2 regions of the Actinopolyspora sabaoui genome follow, and region 1 is predicted to be linked to the other one. Evidence: riboswitches for the same ligand, from Rfam matches in the RefSeq annotation. Region 1 holds a riboswitch; the other holds the start of a gene.
What was found. Region 1 has a riboswitch for thiamine pyrophosphate ahead of thiD (bifunctional hydroxymethylpyrimidine kinase/phosphomethylpyrimidine kinase). Riboswitches for the same ligand answer to the same signal wherever they lie in the genome.
Positions count from the first base shown of each region.

Region 1 (7,071 bases):
CCAGTAGAGCCCTGACCGGTCTCCGTAGCTACTCACTTGGCGGAACCTCCGGGGGCGCCTCGCTGCGGGTGCCCCGACATCGGGTAGCGACCTACACAACGTCGGGGCCGTCCTCGCGAGGCACTCCCCGGAGAACCCGCGGCGGTGCCGACTGCCGGCGCGGTCGGAGTGCGGCTACTCGTCGGTGCTGGCGGCCCGGCGATTTCGCGGGAAATTGACACCGCTCCGAAGCCGGGAGCCTCCCGAGCGGACCTCGCCGTTGAAGTGATCGTTTCGACGCTCACCGCGCCGAAGGCACACACCGAGCGAGGAGTCGACCGGGGACGAACTCCGGTGCGCGCGTCACTCGTGCGGTGCGGGGAGCCAGGCCGCGGTGGGCCAGCTCTCGGTCTCCCACGCGCTGTTCCAGAACAACCATTCGTACTCGCTGCACCGCACGAAGGCCGTGAGCATGCGGCGCCGCGTGTTCTCGTCGGTTCCCGCGGCGAGCCTGTCGGTGAGTTCCCTGGCACCGAGTACCGCGTTGGCGAACTCCTCGTCCGCATAGGTGGCGATCCACCGACCATAGGGGTGCCCGGCCGTCGTTCCGGTGCTCTCCAGAATCGTGCTGCCCACGTGCTGGTACACCCAGAAGCAGGGCAACAGGGCGGCGACCAGCACCGGGTAGGGCTCGCTCAGCGCGGTGGCACGCAGGTAGGAGGTGTAGGCCAGACAGGTCGGTGAGGTCTGGATCCCCGACATCTCCTCCTCGGTGAGACCGAGCTGTTCGATGTAACCGGCGTGCAGTTTGCGCTCCTCGGCCAACGCTCCGTGCGCGCTGCCTGCCAGGAAAGCCGCATCGGCGGGATCGTCGGCCCGACTCGCGGCGGCGGCCAGTGCCTGCGCGAAGCCGAACAGGTAGCGCGAGTCCTGCACGATGTAGAACGCGAACCGGTCCCGTGGCAGGCTGCCGTCGGCCAGTGCCGTGTTGAACGGGTGGTGCACGATCGCACGTTGCAGTTCGGCGGTGTAGGACCAGGCTTCGGCGCAGAAACCGCCGGGTACTGGGTCGGGAAGGCGGTAACTCATGTCTTTCCTCCGCTTCGGCGGTTCGTCGGGGCGGTTTGCGAGGTCTTCCCCTCGTGGGCCGTGTTCCCCTCTTGGGCCTCGGGAGCGATCCCTTCGAGGCGGGCCCACCGAGGAGACGGCGGTGGCAGGCCGGGACCTTCGCGGATGGTGTGCTTCGACGTCATGGACGGAGTGATCAGCTGGGCGGCGTGCTCGCAGCAGGCCACCAGCGGTAGAAGTGGTGCACCGGGCCGTGGCCCTGTCCGACGTCGAGCAGGTCGGCGGCGCGCAGCGCACCGGTGAGGTACTCCTTGGCCTCGCGCACGGCGGTGGGCCAGTCCCGCCCCAGGGCCCGCAGTGCCGCCGTGGCGGCCGAGAGGGTGCACCCCGTGCCGTGGTCGTTCTTGGTCACCACGCGCTCGTGCGCCAACATCTCGACACCGCTCGCGGTGCGCAGCACGTCCACGCTGGACTCGCCCCCCAGGTGACCGCCCTTCAGCAGCACCCGCTCGACTCCCAGCCCGGACAGCCGTTCGGCCTGAGTGGCCATTCCATCGGTACCGGTGGGCTCCGACGTACCGAGCAGATCCGCGGCTTCGGGCAGATTGGGTGTGATCAGGTCAACGCGGGGCAGCAACTCGTCCCGCAACGCGCGGACCGCGTCGGCGGCAAGCAGCCGGTCTCCGCTCTTGGCGACCATTACCGGATCCAGCACGATCTCGCGTGCCGAGTACTCGGACAACACCCTCGCGACGGTTCGGATGATCTCCGTGTCCGAGAGCATCCCGATCTTGACCGCGTCGACCCGCACGTCGTCGAACAGGGTCCGTAGCTGATCGGCCACGAAGTCCGAGGGGATCTCCCTCACCGAGGAGACTCCCGTGGTGGTCTGGGCCACGAGCGCCGTGGTCACCGCCATACCGTAGGTGCCGTGGGCGGAGAAAGTCTTCAGATCGGCCTGAATACCCGCTCCCCCACTGGGATCGGTACCGGCGATCGTGAGCACGTTCGGAATCACTGCTGCCCCTCTCACGGCTGGACGCGCACGGGGGCGTGGCGACGGCGTACGTGGCTCGTCCGGAGCGACCGCACACCGGCCCCGGAACAGCTGGAACCACCCGGCAACCGGGCATGACGGCACACGTACGAGCCGGCAACACCGCGACGTCCCTCCGCTAGTGCGAACTAGTTCAGGTTCGACGGGTCTCTCTCAGCCCGACCGAACGGCCGGGCACCCCGCGTCACTGGCCGGAGAGGGTTCGTTCGTCACCACTCCGGCGAACCTCAAGATAGCAGCGGCGGTCAACGCCGAACGGCACAACGCCGCGTCCGTCCAAGGCCGCTACTCGATCAGGCCGACCGGAAACCCCGGCAGCAACGCCTCACCCTGCCGCACCTGTTGGCGCAGCGTTCCGGTAGCCAGGGAGTGCACCCGGTCACTCCTGCCCGCGGCACGTACTTCCGCCAACGGCTGCCCAGCCCTCACCCGGCTGCCGTCCGCCGCCAACCACCGGACCAGTACGCCACTGGCGGTTTCCGGCATACGACCCTCCGGCTGTTCGGCGCAGTACAGCAACTCCGTCATCCGCTGCCTCCGACTCGCGGCCAACATGAGGCGTGTTCGTCGTCCGGTCGCTGCCAGACCGGACGGCGGGTACCTTCGAAAGGTGCAGCCTCCAAAACACACAGTCCCGGACGCAACACTGTACGGACACCTTTCGCGGAACGCGGGGCACGGTGGGAGCGACCGCCGCACTACTCGGATCCGGACGCCACGGGGGAACCGGCCGGGCACCACATCATGGAACGGCCTCCGGCGAGTTATGTCACACCGAGGGCCGCGGATGCCGCACAGCACTCCGGGATCGTGAGGCCACGCACGACGGCGGACTAGAGTTGGGGCAATGAACAGCACTACCGAAGTACTCAGCAGCACGCACGCCGGGCAGAACCCGGAGCAGGACCCGGCCGCGGTCTGGGAACCGCTGGCGGGACTCGCCGAGGCGGCAGCCGAAACCGCGAGTGGCTCCACCACGGTCGCGATCAACCGTGGTTTCGACCGCAAGGCGCGGGAGCGTGCCCGAGCGCTGCGGCAGCTGCTCGACGAGCGTGGGGTGCGAGCCACCGAGATCACCCCGGCGCCGGACAGCGAGGAACTGCTCGCCGACAGCAGTGTGGACTCGGTGATCAACCTGGTGGGCACGGGTTCCTGGCAGCCCTACCGGCTGGCCGCGAAGGAACGGGCGGCACTGCTGGCGCCGCGCCCGGAGGAGGGCGAGCCGGGCGAGAGCCTGCGGCGCGACGTGATCGCGATGAACCGGCAGGACTCCCGCAGGGACGCCGCGCTGAGCAGGGTCGTGGTGCTTCCGGAGAACGCGACGGAAGGCAGCATCACGCTCAACCGCGGCGGTGAGCCGCTGTCCATTCCCGGTGGGCAGGTCACGATCACGCTGCACGAGGGGCAACTGGACGTCCGCATCGAGGGGCCGGACTACTCCGAGCAGCACTTCACCGCGGACCGGTTGAGTCTGGAGACGCACGGTGGGCCACATCGCTTGATCCGCGACGAGATGCCGATCGCGGAGTTCGAGGGCTCGCTGGATTTCGTTTGCGAGCGGGAAGGTCTGGTCGTTCGGTCGGTCTGACCATCACCCGTTCTTCCGGCGGCTCCCGGGAGCGACCGGAGCGCGCCGAGGAATCGGGCCTCGTGCCACGACCAGCCCGTTCCGGTCGTGGCGAGTTGTCCGAAGCTCTCAACGACCCCGCCCGCCGGTGACCCGAACACCGAGGGTGGCGAGCCCGGCGAGAGCGAGCGCCGGAACCGCCAGCGCCAGTGGTGCGAGTGTCCCGGGCGTGAGGGCGTTGTGGAGAGTCCAGAGCGCGATGCACATCGCCGCACATGCCGCCAGGAACGCGGTGACCGTCAACAACCGACGGCGACGCGGGAGTTCGCGAAGTCTCGCGCGTGCGTGGGAGGGAAGTCGGCCCACGGTCACCGCGATCGGCAGCACAGCCGCCGCCAGGATCAGCAGCCCGAGGGCCGAGTCGACTCGTTCCGGCGAGTCGCCGAGCCCGATCAGCAGGCCCAGCGTTCCCACAGCCAGGATCAGCAGGGCCCGGTCGAGCACTCGCCACAGCCGCGCGTCGTAACCGCTCACCCCGCTGAGTGTGCCAGCCGATTCGGAGATCTGGACATTCCTGACGCCTCTCCCCTTCCTTGCGAGCGCCACACAAGGCATTATCTACTCACGAGTAGATAGAGTTGTGAGGTGTCGCGTGACGAGTGAGCGGACCCCTGAGAGCCGGTCGCGGAGCCCGTTGCCGAGAGCAACCGGTAAACGCCGAGTCGAGCGAGCCGAACAGGGCGCTGTAGCCCGATGGTTCGCACGACGGGCACCGGTACTGCTCGACGCCCTTACCCTGATAAGACAGGGTGTCGTCCGCCCGATGCGGCCGGACAGGCTGCTGCGGATCGCGATGGCCTACCGACGTTGGGGGATCGCGATTCCGCTCGGGTACACGGTGGGCGCGATACGCCACCCCGACCGCCCTGCCGTGATCGACGAGCGCGGTGCGCTGAGTTTCGCCGAAGTGGAGCAGCGCACCACCCGGTTGGCGAACGGGCTGCGCGAGTACGGGGTGAAATCCGGCTCCAGGGTGGCGATCCTGTGCCGGAACCATCACGGTTTCGTCGAGGGCCTGCTGGCGGCGAGCAAACTGGGTGCTGATTCCGTGCTGCTCAACACCGGCATGAGTGCCGAGCAGATGTCGGCCGTACTGGCCGAGCAGAGTGTGGCGGTGGTGATCTCCGACTCCGAGTTCACCGAGGGGCTGCGGCTGCCGGACGGCGCGGAACTGCTCGTGAGCTGGACGGAGAGCACGACGAGCGAGACCACCCTGGAGCAGCTGATCGGACGATCCCCGGCGACTCCGCTGCCCAAACGTCCCCGGCACGGCCGGATGATCGTGCTGACCTCCGGAACCACCGGCACACCCAAGGGCGCGCGGCGTCCCGATCCGCCGAACCTGAGCCCGGCGACGACGATCATGTCCAGGGTGCCGCTGCGCAGCGGTGAACGGATGTTGGTCTGCGCTCCGATGTTCCACACCTGGGGGCTGGCCGCGTTCCAGCTGGGAACCGTACTCGGAGCCACCCTGGTGCTACGCAGAGGATTCGATCCGCAGCAGACTCTCGCCGCGCTGCAGCGACATCGCTGCGGCGCCATGTTCGCGGTGCCGGTGATGCTGCAACGAATCCTGGAACTGCCGGAACGGCAGCGGCGCAACTACGATCACCGCGAACTGCGAATCGTCGCCTGCAGTGGTTCGGCACTGTCCGGCACGCTCGCCACCGAGTTCCAACGGGCCTTCGGGCCGGTGCTGTACAACTTCTACGGTTCCACCGAGGCTTCCTGGGTGAGTATCGCGAATCCGAGGGACCTGCGCACCGCGCCCGGCACGGCGGGCAAACCGCCCCGAGGCACGACGCTGCGGATCCTGGACGAGTCCGGCTCTCCGGTGGACAGCGGCGAGACCGGTGTTGTCCATGTGGGCAACGACATGCTGTTCGAGGGATACACCAACGGCAAGGAAGTCCGGCGCACGGACGGGTTGATGCCCACCGGCGATCTCGGCTATCTCGATCGGGAGGGCCGACTGTTCATCGTCGGGCGAGCCGACGACATGATCGTCTCGGGCGGGGAGAACGTCTACCCCAAGGAGACCGAGGACGTCATCGCCTCGTTCGAGGAGGTCCGCGAAGTGGCGGTCACCGGGGTCGAGGACCCCAAGCACGGACAGCGGCTGGCTGCCTTCGTGGTGCCGCACGACGGCCACGAGTTGGACGAGGACACCGTTCGTGAACGGGTGAGGGAAAAACTGTCCACGTTCGCCCGCCCCCGTGACGTGGTATTCCTGAACGAACTCCCCCGCAACGCCACCGGCAAGGTGGTCCCGAACAGGCTGCCCTTCCGGGACGCGTCACGGTAGAGCTCGTCGGCCGCACGCTGTCGGGGATGCGGTCGGTGGGACCGCTCGCGCGGCAATCGTTCCGGGAGGTGCGACGTCGAACGTTCCACCACACCACGTCGCACCTCCCCCGTCGCGGGTCCAGGTGGCAAGTCCCCTGGGGGAGAGCCGTGGCGTGACGACGCACCGACGGTTTAGCGTGCACCCACCGTGGCGCGTTAGGCTAACCACGGTGAACGATCGTCTAGTGTGGATCGACTGCGAAATGACCGGGCTGGAGCTCGGCAACGACGCGTTGATCGAGATCGCCGCCCTGGTCACCGATGCCGACCTGAACATTCTCGGCGAAGGTGTGGACATCGTGATCCACGCCGACGAGGAGGCACTGCGAAACATGCCGGAGGTCGTGCGGGAAATGCACGACCGTTCCGGGCTGACCGAGGAGGTACGCCGGTCCCCGGTCACCCTCGCCCAGGCCGAGCAGCGGGTACTGGAGTACCTGCGGGAGCACGTGCCGAACGGGCGGTCCGCACCGCTGGCGGGGAACTCGATCGCCACCGACCGCGGTTTCATCGCCAGGGACATGCCGGAACTCGACCAGTACCTGCACTACCGCATGGTGGACGTCTCCTCGGTCAAGGAGCTGTGCCGCCGATGGTACCCACGTATCTACTACGCACAGCCGGAGAAGGGGTTGGCGCACCGGGCCCTGGCGGACGTGCGGGAATCGATCCGGGAACTGGCCTACTACCGGCGCACCGCGTTCGTCCCGCAGCCGGGGCCTTCCAGCGAACAGGCCCAGGAGATCGCGGCGGAGCTGCTGGCCGAGGAGCAGGTCGGCGGCACGGAGCGGGCGAAGCGGCGTCTCGAGGAGGAATAAGCTTCGCCACCTCCGGTTGCGCAGCGAAATCGAGAACACGATCAGCAAAAGGGGATCCCGTTGCGAGCCCGAAAACCGGCCACGCTAGGATGGGATCCGTTGCCCGGCGATGAGCCCGGGTGAGCACGGTGGGTGTAGCTCAGGCGGTAGAGCACTGGGTTGTGGTCCCAGGAGTC
Region 1 is NZ_JBMIHH010000005.1:247,146-254,216, reverse strand. Features, by position in the region: gene ACOQFL_RS11190 (polysaccharide pyruvyl transferase family protein) at 1-7, shown strand, start outside; gene tenA (thiaminase II) at 343-1,068, opposite strand; gene thiD (bifunctional hydroxymethylpyrimidine kinase/phosphomethylpyrimidine kinase) at 1,244-2,065, opposite strand; TPP riboswitch at 2,198-2,296, opposite strand; gene ACOQFL_RS11175 (biotin/lipoyl attachment domain-containing protein) at 2,390-2,632, opposite strand; gene ACOQFL_RS11170 (hypothetical protein) at 2,952-3,692, shown strand; gene ACOQFL_RS11165 (hypothetical protein) at 3,801-4,205, opposite strand; gene ACOQFL_RS11160 (AMP-binding protein) at 4,495-6,036, shown strand; gene orn (oligoribonuclease) at 6,248-6,895, shown strand; tRNA gene ACOQFL_RS11150 (tRNA-His) at 7,024-7,071, shown strand, end outside.

Region 2 (7,071 bases), on a different contig from region 1:
TACGAATCACCGAGACCCCGGGCGAGCCGCGACTCTACGCCGACGTCGTCGGCGGCAACCCGTACTACATCGGCGGCGACACCCGCTGCTCGATCGGATTCGCCGTCCAGGGCGGATTCCTCAGCGCGGGGCACTGCGCCGCCACCGGTGACAGCACCAGCAACCCGGCCGGTTGGGCGGAGGGCTCCTCCTTCCCCAGTGACGACTTCTCCTACATCCGCACCTCGGCTGAGGGCAGGCCACTGGTCAACGACTACGGCGGTGGCACCGTCAACATCGCGGGCTCCACCGAGGCGCCGGTGGGCTCCTCGGTGTGCCGCTCCGGCTCCACCACCGGCTGGCACTGCGGCACGATCGTCGGCAAACACCAGAGCGTCCGCTACCCCCAGGGCATCGTCGAAGGGCTCACCCGTACCGACGTCTGCGCCGAACCCGGCGACTCCGGCGGATCGTTCGTCTCCGGGCAGCAGGCGCAGGGGATCACCTCCGGAGGGTGGGGCAACTGCACCTCCGGCGGGACCACCTTCTTCCAGCCGGTCAACGAGGCCCTGCAACGCTACGACGTCTCCCTCCTGACCGGCTGATTCCCGGGTGGCCGTTCGGCTTGCTCGGCGGAACCTCTGGCACGGCTCTCACTGCGGGGGCCCGACACCGGGTAGCGAGCTACCCAACCTCGGGCCTTCCTCGCGAGAGCCGCACCCGAGAACCCGCGGCGGTGCCGACCACGAGGGTGCTCGGGGTGCGGCCCGCGGGAGTGGTGGGAGCTCGGCCCTGCGTCGAGGGCGCGGCGATTTCGCGAGAAATTGACGGCCACGGGGCCACCTCGCCCCAACGGCGCGGCGATTTCGCGGGAAATTGACGCTGTTCGAGCCGCGTGGTGATCGACCGCGATTCGGCATCAGGAGTGCTGGAAGCGGACAACGGCACAGCCGGTGCGGCAGGACGCAGTGGAGTTCCGGCGGGGCAGCAGCGGCGGCGCCCCGTCCCGAGGACGGTGTTCGGTCCCGTCGACGTGCGAACGACGGGAACGACTCCGGGCGGCGGCCCCCGGCCCCCTCCCAGCGGGGGTCGCCGTCACCAGAGCGCGCTCCGTCAATTTCTCGCGAAATCGCCGCGCCACCGTTCCGAGAATGCGATGGTACGCAGGGGGCGTCAATTTCTCGCGAAATCGCCGGGCGGGCCGCCGATCGTCGGGACGTACGGCCGGGCGAGGAGTGGTCTCGTTCCGATTCGGCTCGCAGTCGAGCCGCTCCGCTTGTCCGCCGTGCCTCGTGATCGGGGTCAGCCCGCCAGGCGTGAGCGGAGCCGTGCGGCGGCTTCTCGGGGGTTCTCCGCCTCGGTGATCGCGCGGACCACCACCACGCGTTCGGCGCCCGCTGCCATGACCTCGTCCAGATTTTCCGGGCCGATACCGCCGATCGCGAACCATGGCCTGCCGTGGCCGTGGTGCTCGGCGGCGTGGCTCACCAGCTCGATGCCCGCCGCTTCGCGGCCGGGTTTCGTGGGGGTGGTCCACACCGGGTTGGTGCAGAAGTAGTCCACCCCGCGCTCGGTGGCCGCCGACTCCGCCTGCACCACGTCGTGCGTGCTCGATGGGGAAACTCCGGACCACCCCCCGTCGGCGTTCGAACCCCATGAGTTGGAAAGACGATGGCTACTCGGCAGGAATACGTCCGGAAGGAGCATCTGCTCTTCGCTCATTTTCGTGGATTCAGACTTTCCGTGCCGTTACGAGCGATAGCATAGGGGCTGTCAAACCAATCGAAGGGCAGATACATGGCACACACGGGCAAGGAGTTCGGTACCGACCTGTACGAGCTGAAACAGGTCGCCAATTCCGACCTCCCGATGGTGTCCGGTGCGTACGATAGCGCGATCGACAAGTGCGCAAGCGCGCTGGAGGGGATAAATGGGATCTCAAGCGTGCCTGAACAGTTCGTCTCCGAGCAGGGCGCGGTATCGGATAAGTACCAGCAGGCGCACCACCCCGTCATCGATCTGTTGCGCACAACCCGAAGAAATCTGGACGAGACCGCCGATGCGTTGAATCAGGCGGCCCAGCAGTACGCGGAAGACGACCGGGCCGCAGCGGCGCGACTACAGCAGCTGATTGACGAGCGTGGTCAGCCGGAACCGGAGTGAGCACATGAGCTTTGACGTTTTGATGCAGCGAGCGAAAGAGATAGAGCAGCGCGCTGCTGAGGTCGAATATGACCACAAGGTGAACACGGCTGATCAGGGTGGCCCCAGTGGTTCCAAAGGGGTCAACTACCAGGAGATCCAGCGGAAATACGAGGGAGTGGCCGTACCACACTTCGAACCCTTCTTCGATATCCCCGACCCCGGCTCCTACGATGCACCAATCACGGCGCTGGGAAGAGCGATGGAGCAGCTGTCCTCCGGAGAGATGAAGGACCCGATCAACGGTGGGAACATCAAGGCGAATCCAGACCTCACACGGATTGGTTCAGCCGGGGACACGTTGGATAGTTGGACAGGTGAGGCCGCGGACAACTTCAAACGGAACTTCCTCGATCCGTTACCTGCTGTGACCAAGAACCAGTTCCTGCTGCTCGGCGTGCTGCGGGGCGCGCTGGAAGCGGAGCAGGAACGGTGGCGCCCGAGCACGTGATGACATCGAATCGATCGCGAGGGAGACGCTCAATGGCTTGGACAACGTCCAGAGCTGTGGGAAGAACGAGCTGAAATTCACTTTCTCGGTTGCTGCGGCGGTGGCTGCGGTCGGATCGATTCCCTTCACCGGGGGAGCCTCGGCTGCTGTGATACCGGCCGTGGGGGCTGTCGGCGCGGTAGGCACCGCTGGAATGGACGCGGCGAAAATGGCCAGAGAAGCCGGATCGGTGGAACAGGTCATACAGTCGATGAAGGATTCGATCGCCGAGCTCACGAAGGAGACCCGCGAATCCGGAAAAAAGATATCCAAGGCGCTGAACGAGGTTCCGGGTGGGGTGGAATCTGATCGCGCCGTGTTGGTTTCGGCGCGCCCCGCGCTGGCAGGAATGGGTGGCGACGAAATGACCAGCGATGAAGGGCTCGGTCGGGCGACCTAGGAGGGAATGGCGCAGTGGGCGAATTGGCGGAACGATTGGATCAAATTCGGGTTCGGGCGAAAGCTCCCGGAATGGAACTCGAAGCCGAGCTGCGTGATCGTAGCCAGGTGACGCTTGAGTTCGGAGAGAGTGTGTACGAGTTCATCGACGAGCGCTTCCTGGAACGCGCTTTGACGGGTTTGGCCCGACGGTTGTACACAGGGTGGGTAAAGCAGTATCGCGAGGCGATCAGCACCACGAATCTGAACATCGAACCGAATGACCAGCACGATTCCGAGTTCGAGGAGGAGATGCGGGTGGTCGAGGCGAGCGTCGAGTCAGGCGACGGGCGCATCGCCGTATCCACGGTCGGGATGCAGGACTTCAGCGCGACTATCCATCCCGGTACGGTGCGCGAGCTGAGCGAACGCGAGTTCGTGGCACGGGTCGCCGAGGTAACTCCGGCTCTGATCCAGCGTTTCCAGGCGAAAGTAGCCGAGCTGAAGGTGCGGTACTACGGATGAGCGCTCGTTTGGTGCGGTTCATAACCGCGATTTTGGTGCTGTTCGCCCTGGCGACGGCGTGTGGCTCTTCGGATAGACCGCGCGAGTTGTCGTTGGACGATGTGCGACCGTGTGATCTGATTCCGCGGACAAAACTACGTGATCTTCAAGTGAAGGCGCCGCCGCAACCGGTTTCGGTCGTGGAAGGTTCGGACGAGGAAGGTACGAGTTGTCAGTACTCGCCCAAGTACGGGGGGACCGTGACCGTCGCCGTCGTAACGAATCACGGAATAGACCGGTGGACCAACGGGTCCATGGCGTCGTCCAGGGCGGTCGATCTGCCTCGGGTGCGGGGCTATCGTGTGATCAGACTCGAGTACGGCGAATCCGCGAGCGGGCCGCACGAGAGCTGCACAACGTACGTCGACGTGGCGAGTGGCCAGTCACTGAAAGTACACGTGAGTGAGAACTCGACGGATGACCCACCCACGTGTGAGACGGCACGTCGATTCACGAGGTCTGCGATTCGGTCACTCGCCGGTTGACGTGGCAGCCTTGGCGCCCGCTGATAGCTAGCTCACCAGGCGTGAGCGGAGCCGTGCGGCGGCTTCTCGGGGGTTCTCCGCCTCGGTGATCGCGCGGACCACCACCACGCGTTCGGCGCCCGCTGCCATGACCTCGTCCAGATTTTCCGGGCCGATACCGCCGATAGCGAACCATGGCCTGCCGTGGCCGTGGTGCTCGGCGGCGTGGCTCACCAGCTCGATGCCCGCCGCTTCGCGGCCGGGTTTCGTGGGGGTGGTCCACACCGGGCCGGTGCAGAAGTAGTCCACCCCGCGCTCGGTGGCCGCCGAGTCCGCCTGCACCACGTCGTGCGTGGAGCGGCCGATGATCATCTGATCGCCGACGATGCCGCGAGCGGTCTCCACCGGTAGGTCGTCCTGCCCCAGATGCAGCACGTCCGCGTCGACGGCCAGCGCGATGTCCGCGCGGTCGTTGACCGCCAGCAAAGCGTCGTGCCGGACGCAGGAATCGGCCAGCACCCGCAACGCCTCGAGCTCCTCGCGGGCCTCCAGCGGAGCGCCGGACTCGTCCTTGTCCCGCAGCTGGATGATGTCCACACCGCCCGCCAGTGCCTCGTCCACGAACTCGGCGAGATCACCGCGTTCCCGGCGCGCGTCGGTGCACAAGTACAGCCGCGACTGATCCAGCCGGGCGCGCATTCCGTAGCCGTCCATTCCGGGCATGCGTCCAGGGTAGGTCACGCGGTGGGCGGTGGCGCCAGTCACATTCCCCAGCGGGTCGCGTGGTGGTTCTCCCGAGGGTGACCGGTGGCTCCTCGGGTGCTACCTGACGCGGACGGAGTTCATCACCTAAGCTGTGCGATGGGTACCCGCGGGAGTCCGGCCGAACGGACTGAGAGGGGGCTGAAGCCCCGACCGCCGAACCTGATCCGGATCATGCCGGCGCAGGGAGCGAGCATTGACCGACGAACGACATCACGACATCGCCCTGGTGGGCGGCGGTGTGATCGGGCTGTCCTGTGCGTGGCGGCTGGCCACGCTGGGCTGCCGGGTACGACTGGTCGACCCGGAACCGGCGAGCGGCGCTTCGCACGTCGCCGGCGGGATGCTGGCGCCGCTGGCCGAGACCTGGTTCGGTGAGGAGGAGCTGCTCGAACTGGGAGCGGCCTCATTGCGCCGCTGGCCGGACTTCGCCGCCGAACTTTCCCGCGCCGCCGACGCGCCCTCCGGGCTCGGCGAGCGGGGCACGCTCGTCGTCGGGGCCGACAGCGCCGACCGCGAGCAGCTGCACGAGGTCGCCGAGCACCTGGCCAAGCTGGGCCGGACGGTGACCAGGCACTCCGGCAGGGCGTTGCGCAGGTTGGAACCCTCGCTGGCTCCCGCCGTGCAAGGCGGGCTGGAAGTGCCGGGCGATCTCTCGGTCGACAACCGCACCACGCTCGACGCACTGCGCGAGGCCGCGCGGCGGGCCGGGGTCGAGTTCCACACCGAAACGGCGCACCGCGTCCGTCCCGGTGTGGTGGAGCTGCCCGATTCCGAGTTGCGCTGCGACGTGGTGGTGATCGCGGCGGGCAGCAACTCCGGGCAACTGCACGAGGACCTGGCCGAGCTGGTCCGCCCCGTCAAGGGCGAGATCCTGCGGTTGCGGCGCAGGAGCACCGCGCTGCCACCACCCGAGCACACCATTAGGGGACCGGTGCACGGCAGGCCGGTCTACCTGGTGCCGCGCCCGGACGGCCTGGTCGTGGGGGCCACGCAGTACGAGAACGGATTCGACACGCGGGTAACCGTGGGCGGGGTGCGCGACCTGATCGGCGACGCCGAGCGAGTGGTGGCCGGACTCGGGGAGTACGAACTGGCCGAGGCCACGGCGGGGTTGCGTCCCGGCACGCCGGACAACCTGCCGCTGATCGGCTGGCTGGAACCCGGGGTGTTCGTCGCCACCGGGCACCACCGCAACGGATTCCTGCACGCACCGATCACAGCCGACGCGGTCACCGCGCTGCTGCGGGGCGGCCACGTGCCCACTGAGACCGAACCCGCCGACCCGAAGCGAAGTGGAGTTCGACGATGAACGTCACGATCAACGGAGAGCGCTACGAGTTCGAGCAGGGCGCGACCCTCGCCGACGCGTTGGAACGTTTCCGGAGCCCGGCCCGCGGGGTGGCCGTGGCGCTGGACGGCGCCGTGGTTCCCCGCGACCGCTGGCAGGAGACCGAACTCGGCACGGCCGCGACGGTGGAGATCGTCACCGCCGTGCAAGGAGGATGAGCATGGACGATCCGCTGGTCATAGCCGGACACGAATTCGGTTCGCGATTGATCACCGGTACAGGGGGCGCGGCCAGCCTGACCGCGCTGGAGCAGGCGCTGATCGCCTCCGGTACGGAGCTGACCACCGTGGCGATGCGCCGCGCCGACGCCGGTGGGACCACCGGGGTGTTCGATCTGCTGCATCGGCTCGGTATCGCTCCGTTGCCCAACACCGCCGGGTGTCGCAGCGCGGCCGAGGCGGTGCTCACCGCGCAGCTGGCACGCGAGGCCCTGGGCACGAACTGGATCAAGCTGGAAGTAGTGATCGACGAGGACACGCTGCTGCCCGATCCGGTGGAACTGACCGACGCCGCCGAGCAGCTGATCGAGCAGGGCTTCGTGGTGCTCGCCTACACCAACGACGATCCCGCGCTCGCCACCCGGCTGGAACAGCTCGGCTGCGCGGCGGTGATGCCGCTGGGCTCGCCGATCGGTACGGGGCTGGGCATCCGCAACCCGCACAACATCGAGATGATCTGCTCCCGCGCTTCGGTGCCGATCGTGCTCGACGCGGGGATCGGCACCGCCTCGGACGCGGCGCTCGCCATGGAGCTGGGCTGCGACGCGGTGCTGCTGGCCTCGGCCGTCACCCGTGCGCACGATCCGGAGCGGATGGCCGCCGCGATGCGCTCCGGGGTGGAGGCGGGGCGGCTGGCCGCCCAGGCGGGTCGGATTCCGCGTC
Region 2 is NZ_JBMIHH010000009.1:139,883-146,953, forward strand. Features, by position in the region: gene ACOQFL_RS17525 (S1 family peptidase) at 1-584, shown strand, start outside; partial or broken gene ACOQFL_RS17530 (thiamine phosphate synthase) at 1,282-1,590, opposite strand; gene ACOQFL_RS17535 (hypothetical protein) at 1,777-2,142, shown strand; gene ACOQFL_RS17540 (hypothetical protein) at 2,147-2,632, shown strand; gene ACOQFL_RS17545 (hypothetical protein) at 2,670-3,071, shown strand; gene ACOQFL_RS17550 (hypothetical protein) at 3,143-3,574, shown strand; gene ACOQFL_RS17555 (DUF3558 family protein) at 3,571-4,098, shown strand; gene thiE (thiamine phosphate synthase) at 4,126-4,800, opposite strand; TPP riboswitch at 4,939-5,045, shown strand; gene thiO (glycine oxidase ThiO) at 5,036-6,151, shown strand; gene thiS (sulfur carrier protein ThiS) at 6,148-6,348, shown strand; gene ACOQFL_RS17575 (thiazole synthase) at 6,351-7,071, shown strand, end outside.
Region 2: linked by a shared signal. The riboswitch ahead of thiO (glycine oxidase ThiO) and the one ahead of thiD (bifunctional hydroxymethylpyrimidine kinase/phosphomethylpyrimidine kinase) in region 1 are both predicted to bind thiamine pyrophosphate.